DNA from 2 places in the Burkholderia singularis genome. Region 2 is predicted to be linked to the other one. Evidence: riboswitches for the same ligand, from Rfam matches in the RefSeq annotation. Region 2 holds a riboswitch; the other holds the start of a gene.

Region 1 (7,112 bases), 770 kb from region 2:
CCGCTGCCGGCGATGACTTCGTCACTTCATCTGCACCGAGCCGTTCACGTTGACGGTCACGGTCGCCTTGCCGCCTTCGACCGCGATCGGCGCGGCGTCTGCTGCGGCGGGCGCGGCGGCCATCGCCATCATCCTCGGCTGGAACGGCTGCACGTTGCGGCCGCTGCCGACGTTCACGTCACGGATCGAATAGCTGCTATAGCCGAACGCCTTCGTCGCTTCCTCGGCGCGTGCGCGGAATGCCTTGATCGCTTCGGTCGTGAGTTTCTGCTCGGTCGCGCGCTGCGCGTCCGGCGACAGCGAGAACGACACGTTGCCGATCTGCATGATCGAACTTAGTTGGCCCGCGAGCTTCGACGCAGCGGAAAAATCGCGCGATTCGAGCACGACCTCGGTACGCCCGCGCCATGCCGAGATCTTGCCATCGCGATCGAAGCTCGGTGAGACCGAGAACTGGCCCGTATGCGCCGTCACGCCCGCGACGCTGCGCGCCTGCGCGAGCGCCGAATCCGCGCGCTTGTTGAGTTCGCTGGTCAGGTTGCCGGGATCTTTCGCTTGCTGTTCATAGAACAGCGTGATGTCGATGACGTCCTGCGGAACGTCGGCGCTTGCTTGCGCGGACAGCGACAGCACGCCCGACGGCGGCGGCATTACGCCGATGCTTTGCGCGCGTGCGGCGGACGGCGCAAGCGCGATGGCGATGGGCAATGCCGCTGCGAGGGCGACGGCGGCAGTCAGAGCGGATTTTTTCGTCATTATTGACTCCTTGAGCGAGAACACGCATGCATCGTTGGCATGCGGGGCGCGGATGTAAGCCGCGCTGAATGATCGAGCAACGGATACAAGCATAGTGGGCGTCGCATCCGTTGCGCGTCCGTTAGGCAGATGAAAGCGTCGCGAGGTTCCGGCTGCCGCGTGTGTATCTGACATTGTTTGACGGCAGATGCCGCATTACTTCATCAGCCGCTTCGTGATGAAGCGCCATTCGTCTGGCGTGACGGGCGTGATCGACAGCCGGTTGCCCTTCGCGAGCACGCGCATGCCGGCGAGCGCGTCATGTTCGCGCAATGTGCCAAGCGCAATGAGCGGCGTCTTCTTCACGAAGCGCACGTCGACGAGCACCCAGCGCGGCGCATCGGGCGCCGCCTTCGGATCGTGGTACGGACTTTGCGGGTCGAACTGCGTGGGATCGGGGTAAGGCGTCGAGCACACCTCGGCGAGCCCCGCGATGCCGGGCTCCGGGCAGCTCGAATGGTAGAACAGCACGCCGTCGCCGATCTGCATCGCGTCGCGCATGAAGTTGCGCGCCTGATAGTTGCGCACGCCGGTCCACGGCAACGTTTGTCCGGGTGCGGCGGCGAGATCGTCGATGCTCGCCTCGTCCGGTTCGGATTTCATCAGCCAATAGCGCATGGATCGGATCGAATCGACGCAATGAAAAGGCTGCGGATAAGGAAACGGCACCGGGACGAACCCGATGCCGTGGAATAGGCCCCCGCCTTGGCCGCTAGGCCGGCATCCTGAACCTGAGGTTCAGAATTGGTCGCAGTTAGCAGCACTTCGGGTACATCAGACAGAGTGACGCGCGCGCCCGTGCTACAAATTTCCGCAACCGTGCACATGGCATTGGTTCAAGGAATATATGACCTTGGCGAACCAGGCAGGGAAGCTGACTAAACGGTTCGAATCACTTTTGGGTTCGGCTGCTTGAGCGGGATAGACCAAGCATGGCTCGAACCGGGTGAAACGAATGGACTGCTTTAACTTACTGCAACTCGTGCTGTGTGAGCACTGCACCGAGCTGTTCATTCATTTGGCGCATTGTACGCCGGATTTCTTCCGCGGGGAACGCTTCGCCGTGTCGCACGCTTTGTTGCAGCCGCAGCAGCTCCGATGCGAGCGACAGCGCGGCCATCACCGCGATGCGGTCGGTGCCGCGCACCGAGCTGTTCGCGCGGATGTTGGACATTTCGGTATCGACGCGCGCGACCGCTTCGAGCAGCGCCGCTTCCGTTTCCGGCGAGCAGGCGAGCCGATACGTCTGGCCGAGAATCGAGACTTCGATCTGCTTCGTGCTCATGCATGTTCTCCGTGGCTCGCCGTGCCGTCGTCGCCTTCACGCGGGCTTTCGTCGTTCGCCTGCGCAGCAAGCAGATCAAGCTGGTTTTCCGTATCCGGCACGCTTTTCGTGCGCGGCAATTTTTCGAGGATCGCGTTGAGCTTGACTTGCGCGTCGTCGATTTTCGCCGACAGCGAATCGCGCTCCGCCGCGAGCGCATTGCGCTCGTCGCGCAACTGCGCGAGATCGGTGCGCAGTGTGTTCATTTCCGTTCGCAATTGTGCGACTTGCTCCTCGAGCGCGAGCCGTTCCGTTTGATAGCGCTGATTGAGCGCGATCAAACGGCCAATGTTTTGAGATAGGGTTTCGAGTTCGTTGAGCATCTGCTGCGTCCTCTAAAGACCCAGCATTTTAGCGCGGAATACCCGTTATTCCGATATCTGTAACGTTTCCAGACGTAACACCTGCGCTTCTTGCCGCGAACTATCGCAGGCGCATCGACGCCGGCGCATGCTTTCGCGTGCCGCCTCATGTGCGATGCGCGCGCGTCGCGCGCCGCCGTGTTTCTTGACGCACGGCCGGCCGCGCTCCTAAACTGGCGCCGCCTCGGTGCTCGCGCGTTTCACGCGCGGTTAAACGGGAAGCAGGGCGCGAAGTCCGCCAGGATCGAGCCAACCTGCGCTGCCCCCGCAACGGTAAGCGAAGCGCATCGCATTCGATGCAAGCCGTCCTCTTCGCGCACCGGCGGCTGGTCGTGACCGACCGGCCGCCGGTGCGCAGCAAGCCACTGCGCATCGCGCGGGAAGGCGAGGCGGCGATTTCGCAGCCCGGATACCGGCCGAGGCGGGGAGGCGGCTTGCGGCCGTCTTCGTGACGCGGCGCCCGCGGGGAAGCAGGCGCCGTAGCGCCACTGGATTTTTGTCTCGATGTCAACCTCATTCGTCCGCGCGGCGCTCGTCGCCTTGTCCGGATTGCCTTGCGCGTCGTTCGCGCAAACCGGCGCGGCGCCGTCGGCGCCTGCCGCCGGCGACGCCGGCACGCAACTCGAGCCGATCGTCGTCACCGCGCAGCGCGGTCCGCAGAAGCTTGCCGATACCATTCCTCAAACCACCCGCTTCGATGCGCAGGACATCGCCGACAGCGGCGCGACCGATCTGCCCGGCCTGCTCGCGCTCGCGCCGGGCGCGCAGATCGTGCGCAACGGCGGCCCGGGGGCGAGCGCGAGCCTCTTTCTGCGCGGTGCGCAGCCGACGCAGTCGCTCGTGCTGATCGACGGCGTGCGAGTCGATTCGGCGAGCCTCGGCCAGGCGCAGATCGGCCGGATTCCGCTCGATCAGATCGAGCGTGTCGAGGTCGTGAACGGCAACGTATCGTCGCTGTATGGGTCGGGCGCGATCGGCGGCGTCGTGCAGGTGTTCACGAAGCGCGGCGGCGATCATCCGCCGCGCTTCGATTTCTCCGCGGGCTACGGCAGCTATCACACGCAGACGCAGAACGCGGGCGTGTCGGGGCGGCTCGATCAGGACGGCAGCACGACGTTCAGCGTGTCGCTTGCGCGCGCGAAGACCGATGGTTTCTCGGCGATCGATCCCGCGAGCAAGCCGCAGGCGAATCCGAACGCGAACGGCAACTTGAGCGAGAGCGTGTCGGCGTCGCTCAAGCATCGGTTCGGCGGCGGCTGGGATGCGGGCGTCACGTACTTCGACACCGCCGGCCGCAACAGCTACGACAACGCATACGGCAAGCCCACCGATCTGAACGACCTGTACAGCCGGGTTCAGCAGATCTCGGCATTCGCGAACGGCAAAATCACCGGCTGGTGGACGACGCACGTCAACGTGTCGAGCGGCAAGGATCGCAACCAGTCGGCGTTGAACGGCGCGTACACCGATCACTTCAACACCGACAACCGTCAGTACACCTGGCAGAACGATTTCACGCTCGCGCGCGGCCACACGTTGCAGGCCGGCTACGAACGGCTCGATCAGTCGTTCGATTCGAACAGCTACGCGGCGCCCACGCGCCACGTGAATTCCGGCTGGCTCGGCTATACCGGCCGCCTGGGCGCGAGCCAGTTCCAGGCGAATCTGCGGCGCGACCAGTATTCCGATTTCGGCGGCGCGAACAGCTACTATTTCGGTTATGGATTGGACGTCACCGAGCACTGGAAGGTGACGGCGAGCTACTCGGACGCGTTTCGCGCGCCCAGCTTCAACGATCTGTACTTTCCCAACTCGGGTAACCTGTCGATTCAGCCCGAGCGCAGCCACTCGGTCGACGCGGCCGTGCAGTACGCATCGGAGGCGATCGGCGTGGTGCGCGTCACCGCGTTTCAGACCCGCTATACGAACTTGATCGACTACCGGCCGGGCGCGAGCGGGTTTTTCTATGTCGCGCAGAACGTCGGCCGCGCCAAGGTGCAGGGCGTCGAAGGCTCGTGGCAGGGGCGGATCGGCAAGACCGACTTGCGGATTGCGGCGACGGTGCAGAATCCGGTCGACGAAATCGCGCATCAGGATCTGAACCGGCGCGCGCGGCGCTTCGCGTCGTTCGCCGCGCATCGCACGATGGGCGGCTGGCGGGTCGGCGGCGAGTGGCTGGTCAGCGGGCCGCGCACCGATTACGGCAGCCGGCTCGGCGGCTATGGAATCGTGAATTTGTCCGCGCGCTACGACATCACGAAATCGTGGTACGTGAGCGCGCGCATCGACAATCTGCTCGATAAGGATTATGAGCTTGCGTATGCGTACAACACGCCGCGCCGCGGCGCCTATGTCACGCTCGGCTGGCAGCAGCGCTGACGTGGGCGGCACGCGGGAGGCGGCTTGATGGCAGCGTTTGCCGGAAAGGGCGGCGTGCGCGGCGCCGGCATGCGCGCGGGACGCGCGGCGGCGATCTGGGCGGCGCTCGCGGCCGCCGCCGGCGCGGTGTTCGTCGCGTCGCTGACGCTCGGCAGCGTGCCGATGACGCCCGCCGATGCGCTCGCGGCCCTCGCGCATCGCACGGGCGAGGCACCGCTCGCGGCCGACATCGTCCGCACGCTGAGGCTGCCGCGCGCACTTGCGGGCTTCGGCTGCGGCGCGCTGCTTGCGCTCGCGGGCGCGCTGCTGCAAGTGCTGTTGCGCAATCCGCTCGCCGAGCCGTATGTGCTCGGCGTGTCGGGCGGCGCGGCGGCGTTCGCGCTCGTCGCGATGATCGCGGGCGGCGCGTGGTGGCTCGTCGATGCGGCGTCGTTCGCGGGCGCGCTGGTGTCGATCGTGTTCGTGCTCGGGCTCGCGCGCCGGGAGCTGTGGCGCGGCGAGCCGCGCGATGCATCGCCGCGCCTGCTGCTCACGGGCGTCGTGATTTCCGCCGGATGGTTCGCGCTCATCACGCTGTTGCTGTCGATCGCGCCGCAGGAGCGGCTGCGCGGCATCCTGTTCTGGCTGTCGGGCGATCTGGGCGGCGCGGCGTCGCCGGGGTTCGCGCTCGCCGCGCTCGCGGTGGCCGCGCTTGCCGCGCTGCCGGCCGCGCCGCAACTGAACGTGCTGTTGCGCGGCGACGCGGCCGCCGCCGCGCTCGGCGTGCCGGTCGCGCGGCTGCGGCTGCGGGTTTATCTGATCGCTTCGCTCGCGGCCGCCGCGGCCGTCACGACGGCGGGCACGATCGGCTTTGTCGGCTTGGTCGTGCCGCATGCGTTGCGGCTTGCGTTCGGCAACGATCAACGGATGCTGTTGCCCGCAGCGATGCTCGCGGGCGGCGCGGGCGTGATGGCCGCCGATCTGCTCGCGCGCACGGCGATTGCGCCCGCGCAGTTGCCGGTCGGCGTGATGACCGCGCTGATCGGCGTGCCGCTGTTCCTGTGGATGCTGTTGCGCAGGGCGGGGCGATGACGAGCGCTCGGATCGACGCACGGCGGGCGCATGCTGCGCGCTATGGCGTGCAACGCCTCGTGCTGAAAGCGGGGGCGCGCACGCTGCTCGACGATTTCACGCATACGTTCCGTCCGGGCGAGCTTTGGTGTATCGCCGGGCCGAACGGCGCGGGCAAGACCACGCTGATGACGACGCTCGCGGGGCTCGCGGCGCCCGCGTCGGGCATTGTCGATGCCGACGGTGTGCCGCTTGCGCAATGGCGGCCGCAGGCGCTCGCGCAGCGGCGCGCGTGGATGGCGCAGACGCTGCACGACGCCTTCAGCGCCAGCGTGTTCGATACCGTGCTGCTTGGCCGCTTCCCGTATCTGACTGGATGGGGATGGGAGCGCGCGGACGATCGCGAGGCGGCATGGGCGGCGCTCGAGCGGCTCGGACTTGCCGCGTTCGCGGCGCGCGACGTGCTGTCGCTGTCGGGCGGCGAGCGGCAGCGCGTCGCGCTGGCCGCCGCGCTGTGCCAGGATGCGCCGCTGCTGTTGCTCGACGAGCCGCTCGCGCATCTGGACTTGCATCATCAGATCGATTGCCTCGCCGCGCTCGCCGATTGGCTGCGCGCCGGCGGGCGCACGGTCATCTTCTCGTGCCACGATCTGAACCTCGCGCGCCGCTTTGCCACTCACGCGCTGCTGCTCGACGGCTGCGGCCACGCGCACGCGGGCCCGGCGCGCGACGTGCTGACGCCCGCGCTCGCGAGCCGCGCATTCGGCTATCCGCTCGTGCTGATCGAGCGCGACGGCCACGAGGCGCTGGTGCCCGCATGGCCCGATGCGCGCCACGGCGGGAGCCGCGCGCGTTGATTTCGATCCTCGGCCGGCGTTGCGTTGCGCGCCGCATTCCACCTTTGAGACTCGACAGAGTAAACCGATGAGTTCCTATTGCGTGCCGTATGTCGCCCCGCTCGACGATGCCGAACTGCGCGCGACGCTCGCGCGCGTCATCGACCAGAAAACCAAGCCGCCCGGCAGTCTTGGCCGGCTCGAGGCGCTCGCGTTGCAACTCGGCCTCGTTCAGCGCACCGTCGCGCCGCGCATCGTGCGCCCGGCGATGATCGTGTTCGCGGCCGATCACGGCATCGCCGCCGAAGGCGTGAGCCCGTATCCGCAGGCGGTGACCGTGCAGATGGTCGCGAATTTCGTCGCGGG
Region 2 (7,112 bases):
TGATCGGCGTCGTCGGCCGAGCCGTGGTGGTCGTGCCGCAGATGGATCGTCTCCTCGGACGCCGCGTTCAGGCCAAGCAGCGTCGCGAGATCGAGCTCGCCGCGCTGCGCGCGAACGATCTTCACGTGCGGCGGGATCTCGTCGCGGATCGCCGCGTCGACGCGCGCGAGTTGCGAGTCGTCAAGCAGATCGGTCTTGTTGAGGATCACGAGGTCCGCGGCCGAAAGCTGATCAGCGAACAGTTCGTGCAGCGGCGATTCGTGGTCGAGGTTCGGGTCCGCGCGGCGCTGCGCGTCCACTGCGGCCGGATTTTCCGCGAACTGGCCGCGCGCCGCCGCCGGGCCGTCGACGACCGTCAACACCGCGTCGACCGTAAAGCTGTTCTTGATCGACGGCCAGTTGAACGCCTGCACGAGCGGCTTGGGCAACGCGAGCCCGGACGTCTCGATCAGCACGTGGTCAATATCGGCGCGCCGCTCGACGAGCGCCTCCATCACGGGATAGAACTCCTCCTGCACCGTGCAGCACAGGCAGCCGTTCGCCAGTTCGTAGAGTTGACCGTCGGCTTCGCCGCCCGCTTCGTCGCAGCCGATTGCGCAGCCTTTGAGGATCTCGCCGTCGATGCCGAGTTCGCCGAACTCGTTGACGATCACGACAATCCGGCGGCCGCCCGCGTGTTGCAGGATATGCCGCAGCAAGGTCGTCTTGCCGCTGCCGAGGAAGCCCGTGACGATCGTCACGGGAATTTTGCGCATGTGCATGGTCGTTTCCGTCGAGGTATTCGAATGTCGTCCGGCGTGCCGCCGCGCCCGCAGGCCGGCTGCGCGCCATTCAGGCCGAAAGTGTCACGTCGATTTCGTCGTAGCGCTTGAGCCGGTAGACGAGCGCCGATACGGCCCAACTCACGACGAAGATTCCGATCACGAAATAGCCGAGGACGCCGAAATGCTCGGCCGCCATTGCCGCGAAATCCCACACGCCGCCCTTCAGCTCGAACTTGTCGGCAATCAGCGCGAACGCCTCGATCCCGCCGATCACCACCGCGACCACCACCGATACGAACGTGATCGTCATGTTGTAGTAGATCTTGCGGATCGGCCGCACGAACGCCCAGCGGTACGCGCCCATCATCATGATGCCGTCCGTCGTGTCGACGAGCGTCATCCCGGCGGTGAACAGGATCGGCAGCGCCATCACCGACCAGAACGACAGGCCGCCTTGCGCGTGCGTCGCCGAGATGCCGAACAGCGCGATCTCGGTCGCGGTGTCGAAACCGAGCCCGAACAGAAAACCGATCGGATACAGATGCCAGCTTTTCGACACGATCGCGAACAGCGGCCGGAATACGCGCGCGAGAAAACCGCGGCGGTTCAGCAGCAGGTCGAGATCCTGCTCGACGAGCGTCTCGCCGCGCCGGACTGCGCGAAACGTCCGGCACACGGAGATCAGGATCAGCAGGTTCGCGAACGCGAGCACCAGCAGGAAGAATGCCGACACGCTCGTGCCGATCGCGCCGCCCCACGTCTTCATCTCGTCGAAGTGGGCGGCAAGCGACGCGGCCGTCGCCGCAACCGCGACGGTCATCAGAATCACGATCGTCGAATGGCCGAGCGAGAAGAACAAACCCGCGCCGAGCGGATTTTTCCGCTCGTGCATCAGCTTGCGCGTGACGTTGTCGATCGCGGCGATGTGATCGGCGTCCACCGCGTGGCGCAGCCCGAACGTATAGGCAAGCAGCGCGGTGCCGAGCAGCGCGGGCTGCCCGCGAAACGCGGCGAGTGCCCAGAGCCATGCGCCGATGTTGAAGGCGATCAGCAGTGCGTAAATGCCGACGATCTTGCTGCGCAGCTCGGCGGGACTGTCGTTGAACAGGCGGAGAAACGACTTGAGCATGATGCTCCTTTGGAGAACGGTCCGGCGCGCCGCCTCCCCGCAGCGCGGATTCCCGGGCACGCGCGCCGCCGCACGGCGCACGCCCCCTGCATCTCGGCCGGTATCCGGGCTGACGAACACGCTGCTTCACCTTCCCGGACGCGACGCATCCAGTGGCCGATCGCACATGCGCTCGCGCATGTGGAGAAGTCAGCGCCGCACCGCTCGCGCGATGCCATCGCTTACCGTTGCGGGGGCAGCACAGGTGGGCGGGCCGTGGCGGCCATGCTTCCTGTTTCCCGTTTAACTGCGCGCAAAAGAACTTGCGCGCGAGCACCAAGACGCGGCGAGTGTAAGGCGCGCGTCGGGAACGCGTCAAGGCGGACAAAAGGCGGATGGCTTTCGGGCGGCCGGCGGCCGGTCGCATCGGGGCCGCCGCCAATGCCGGTGTAATGCTCGAGCCCGCGTTTCGCGCTCGAAAAAAAGCCCGCTCGCTACGGCTGGATATTGATCGTGCCGAATACGTTCTGAGCCGAGTACGTTATGCGCTGATAGATCGGGTCGCGGTAGGAATAATCCATCACGGAGCTGATCGCGCCGACATGGGTGGCCGCGCACGTGAAATTCACGCTGGCGCTCGCGCCATAGGGCGACGCGCCGACCGCGACCGTGGTCGGCCCCGACCACTGGACATTGCAGCCCACCGAACTTTGCCCGACGTTGTAGCCGCGGCAATTGAACGTCGAAGTGCCGTTGCTGCGCGCGGGCAGGCCGGCCCACGGCGCGATGTACAAATCGGCCGAGCACGAGACGGCAAGCGGATTGCCTGCCGCAATCGAAAAGCTTCCGCTCGGCGGGTGCAGCGTCGCGGAAACGGGCGTCGTTGGGATCGGCCCCGCCACGGCATTTTTCGCATATTCGTTCTGCCGCGCCGCGGCTCGCGGATTGCCCGATTCGGGATACTGGCACACCACCGCGGCCGTCACGTCGGCCCCGGTGGAAAGCTTGCCTTGGTCGGTCACGTCGCGCCCGCCGTTGGATTCGCAAAACAGCGTGCGCCATGCCTTCTCGCCAGGCGTCGGCGGCGCGGCGGATGCGGATTCGCCGGCTTGCGCGGCCGGGCCGTGAACCGCGGCGAGCATGAGAAAAGCCAAACGCGAGATGTTCTTCATCTTCATGTCGATGCCCTCGTCAATATTTATTTATCGCATGCGGTCAAAAGCAGCGCATCGCCAAGCGTCATGCCGGCGCGATCGTCTGCTTCGAGCAAACCGGGATCGCCGTCAACGCGGAACCGTTGAAATCGGTGCGCTGTCGCCAACCTACATGGCGCCAAAACCGAAATCCAATGAAAATTTTTTGACAGGTGCCGTAAGCCCTTCGAACCAAATGGCGCGTTGAATCGCACGTTGAATGGCGCGTTGAAAAAGGCCGGTGAAACACGCGGCGCAAGCGCGATGCGCCACGTCCCGTTCGATTCGAACCGGCAGGCGGCTCGCCGCTGGCGCGAACCCCGCTGTGCTATCGTATGCGCGCATCTGACCTCCGCCCGCCAACGCACCGCGCCCGCCTTACTCAGCATGATTCGATTCGCCCTGCACCACTGCCACGCTCGCGCCGACCGGTGCCGCGCGTGCGCGTGCTGATGCGCGTCGCGCTTGGCATCGGCTGTCGCGCGGGACGCACGGCCGACACGATCGACACCGCGATTCGCGCGGCGCTCTCGCGCCTGCCCGATGCACCGGCTGTCGACATCGTGCTCGTCGCGACGCTCGATGCGAAGGCGGGCGAGCCCGGTCTCGTCGAATGCTGCGCACGGCATGGCTGGCCGCTCGCCGCGTTCTCGCGCGACGCAATCGCCGAGCAACTCGCGCGTGGCCTGAGCCGTTCGCCCGATGCCGCTTGCGGACCGTCGGCCGAGCCGCATGCCGGCGCGCTCGCCATCGACGCGGCGGGCGCGGCCGGCTCGGCCGCCTGGAATACGGCTGCGCTGCGCGATGCGCATGGCGCGCCGTTCGGCGAATTCGGCAAACCGTCCGTCGCCGCGCGCGCGCGCTTCGGCGTGGACGGCGTGTGCGAGCCTTGCGCGCTGCTTGCCGCACCCGGCGGTGCGCTCATTGTGCGCAAGCTCGCGCTCGATGGCGTGACGGTCGCGATCGCCCGCGTCGCCGGCGCGCCATGAGATGCGCTGAACGCGGGCTTCGCCGCGCGCCGCTGCCGGCTTCAGCGCGCTTCCGGCAACGCCCTGCCGCACCAAACTGCTCCCTCCCAACCGAATCACAGGACGCCAATCGATGAAAACCGATTCCGAATCGCATCAACGCATGGCCGAGCGCCGCCGCGCGGGCCACGAAAAGAAGCAGGCGGCCGCCACCGTCGAGAAGGGCTTGCTGATGGTCCATACCGGCAACGGCAAGGGCAAGAGCACCGCCGCGTTCGGCATGGCCGTGCGCATGCTCGGCCACGGCATGCGCATCGGCGTCGTGCAGTTCATCAAGGGTGCGCTGCATACGTCCGAGCGGGATTTTCTCGGCGCGCACGCGCAATGCGATTTCGTCACGATGGGCGACGGCTATACGTGGAATACGCAAAACCGCGACGCCGACATCGCGACCGCCCGCCGCGGCTGGGACGAGGCGCGCCGGATGATCGAAAGCGGCGATTACCGGATGGTGATCCTCGACGAGCTCAACACCGTGCTCAAGTATGAATACCTGCCGCTCGACGAAGTGCTCGCGACGCTCGCGGCCCGCTCGCCGATGCTGCACGTCGTCGTGACAGGCCGGCACGCGCCCGACGCGCTGATCGACGCGGCCGACCTCGTCACCGAAATGCGGCTCGTCAAGCACCCGTACCGCGAGCAAGGGGTGAAGGCGCAGCGCGGCGTGGAGTTCTGAGCCGATGCCCGCCTGCCCCGCGCTGTTCATCTCAGCGAGCGCGTCCGGCCAGGGCAAGACCTCGGTGACGGCGGCGCTCGCGCGCCATCACTGGCGGCTCGGGCGGCGCGTGCGCGTATTCAAGACCGGGCCGGATTTTCTCGATCCGATGCTACTCGCGCGCGCGAGCGGCGCGCCCGTTTATTCGCTCGATCTCGGCATGGTTGGTGAGCGCGATTGCCGTGCGCTGCTCGCGCGCGCCGCGCGCGAGGCCGACGTGATTCTGATCGAAGGCGTGATGGGCCTTTACGACGGCACGCCGTCGAGCGCGGATCTCGCCCGGGCGTTTCACGTACCGGTCGCCGCGGTGATCTCCGCGCAGTCGATCGCGCAGACCTTCGGCGCGATTGCGTTCGGACTCGCGCAATTCCGGCCCGGCGTGCCGTTCCACGGCGTGCTCGCCAATCGCGTCGGCTCCGAGCGCCACGCGGCGCTGCTGCGCGACGCGCTGCCGCAATCGATTCGCTGGCTCGGCCATCTGCCGCGCGATCCGCTGATCGCGCTGCCCGAGCGGCACCTCGGCCTGCATCAGCCCGACGATATCGCCGATCTCGAAGCGCGCATCGAACGCGCGGCCGATGCGCTCGCCGCGACGGCGCTCGCGGCGCTGCCGCCCGTCGTCGAGTTCGGCGCGGCAAGCCACGACGTTCGCGGCGATGCCGCTTCCGGCATAGCGGGCGTGTTGCATGCCGGCAATTGCGGCATGTTCGCGCCCGCGCCCGCCGGCGATATCGGCGGTGCGCATTCGGCCGCGACAACGGCGCTTTCGCCCGCCGGCCACGCGGCCGGTTCGGCAACCGGCGCCGCCGCGACGATCGGCGGCCTGCCCGCCGCGGCGGCCCATACCGGCGGCCGTCTCGCCGGCAAGCGGATCGCGATCGCGCGCGACGCGGCGTTTTCGTTCATCTATCCGGCCAATCTCGACGCGCTGCAAACGCTCGGCGCGCAGCTTGCGTTCTTTTCGCCGCTCGCCGACGAGCCGCTGCCCGACGGCTGCGACGCGCTATATCTGCCGGGCGGCTATCCGGAGTTGCACGCGGCGCGGCTCGCGGCGAACGCAACGACGGCGCGCGCAATCGCCGCGCATGTCGCGGCGGGCAAGCCGGTCGTCGCCGAATGCGGCGGAATGCTGTATCTGGGCGAAACGCTCACCGACGCCGACGGGGCGGCCACGCCGATGCTCGGCCTGATCCCCGGCGCAGCATCGATGCAGCGCCGCTTCGCCGGCCTGGGCATGCAGACGCTTGCCACCCGCTTCGGCGCGCTGACGGGGCACACGTTCCATTACTCGCGTTTCGTCACGCCGCTCGCGCCCACCGTCAACGCGACGCGGCCCGACGACGGCGCGCCGGGCGAACCTGTCTATCGGCACGGCCCGATCGTCGCGACGTATCTGCATGCTTATTGGCCGTCGAATCCGCAGGCAGCCGCGGCGCTGTTCAGCGGCGATCCGCTGTGACGGCGCCTGCCCGCTGTTGCAACGCTTGCCGGGGCGCGCGTGGTCCAGCGCCTCGTTCATCGCCCTCGAATTCGAACTGCGAGAGCCGAAATCGACCCCTTTGGGGCGAAGGTCTATTACGTGATGCTCGCGCAAGGTCCGCTCGAAAGACTTCGCCACAGCCGTCGGCATCACTGAGCAGAATCTGTCGCTGCTCAAGCAAGGCAAGGTCAAGGGCATCCGCTTCGCGACGCTCGAGGCGATCTGCCGTTATCTCAATTGTCAGCCCGGCGATTTGCTTGAAGCCAGGACGTTGCCGGGCGGCAGCATTTCGCTGCCTCGGTAGATGAGGCACGACGAAACAACGCATGTTGCGATTCCGGGCGATTCGAGCCCATCACTGCGGTGCGGCTTCACGCCGCACGGGCTTGGCCATGCAAGCGCGCACCGCGCAAACTCACAGAACTCGGCCGCGCCCTGCGGTGCTTGGCGGCATCGCAAGGCAACCGCGTTTCATCCGACACGCGATCTGAAATTCGACCGTGATCGTGACGATCGCGGGCTCCGCCCGCCGGAATACGTGTCCGATCCCCGTGCGTGACGCGGCCAGCGAAGCCGTCTGCTGGCGCGAAACATTCGTTTCGACTTATCCGCCTGCGGATTCGCAGGCAAATCTGCGTGCGACAACGGCGATGTCCGCCGGAAATTTCCATGGAATTTTATTTCGACGGGAATCGAATAAGTCGCAAATAATATTGGATGACACCATCACTTTCTGAAATAAAGGAGGTGATCGTGGCACGCCATATTACATATGAAAATATCGGCCGAGATTCCGACCTTCAAAATGTCACATGACTAACTGC

What was found. A riboswitch is a leader RNA that binds a small molecule or an ion and turns the genes downstream of it on or off. The one in region 2 is predicted to bind cobalamin.
Region 1: it holds a riboswitch for cobalamin, as region 2 does, so the genes downstream of both, AQ611_RS13980 (TonB-dependent receptor plug domain-containing protein) here and AQ611_RS10620 (HoxN/HupN/NixA family nickel/cobalt transporter) in region 2, are expected to answer to the same signal.

Annotation. Positions count from the first base shown of each region.
Region 1 is NZ_CP013448.1:3,162,081-3,169,192, reverse strand. Features, by position in the region: gene AQ611_RS14005 (SIMPL domain-containing protein) at 22-756, opposite strand; gene AQ611_RS14000 (EVE domain-containing protein) at 952-1,413, opposite strand; RNA gene ssrS (6S RNA) at 1,489-1,670, opposite strand; gene AQ611_RS13990 (cell division protein ZapA) at 1,766-2,080, opposite strand; gene AQ611_RS13985 (coiled-coil domain-containing protein) at 2,077-2,442, opposite strand; cobalamin riboswitch at 2,650-2,916, shown strand; gene AQ611_RS13980 (TonB-dependent receptor plug domain-containing protein) at 2,986-4,860, shown strand; gene AQ611_RS13975 (FecCD family ABC transporter permease) at 4,930-5,931, shown strand; gene AQ611_RS13970 (ABC transporter ATP-binding protein) at 5,928-6,767, shown strand; gene cobT (nicotinate-nucleotide--dimethylbenzimidazole phosphoribosyltransferase) at 6,835-7,112, shown strand, end outside.
Region 2 is NZ_CP013448.1:2,391,757-2,398,868, forward strand. Features, by position in the region: gene cobW (cobalamin biosynthesis protein CobW) at 1-761, opposite strand, end outside; gene AQ611_RS10620 (HoxN/HupN/NixA family nickel/cobalt transporter) at 832-1,893, opposite strand; cobalamin riboswitch at 1,972-2,228, opposite strand; gene AQ611_RS10625 (hypothetical protein) at 2,367-3,050, opposite strand; gene AQ611_RS10635 (cobalamin biosynthesis protein) at 3,515-4,054, shown strand; gene cobO (cob(I)yrinic acid a,c-diamide adenosyltransferase) at 4,167-4,769, shown strand; gene AQ611_RS10645 (cobyrinic acid a,c-diamide synthase CobB) at 4,774-6,267, shown strand; partial or broken gene AQ611_RS10650 (helix-turn-helix domain-containing protein) at 6,398-6,592, shown strand.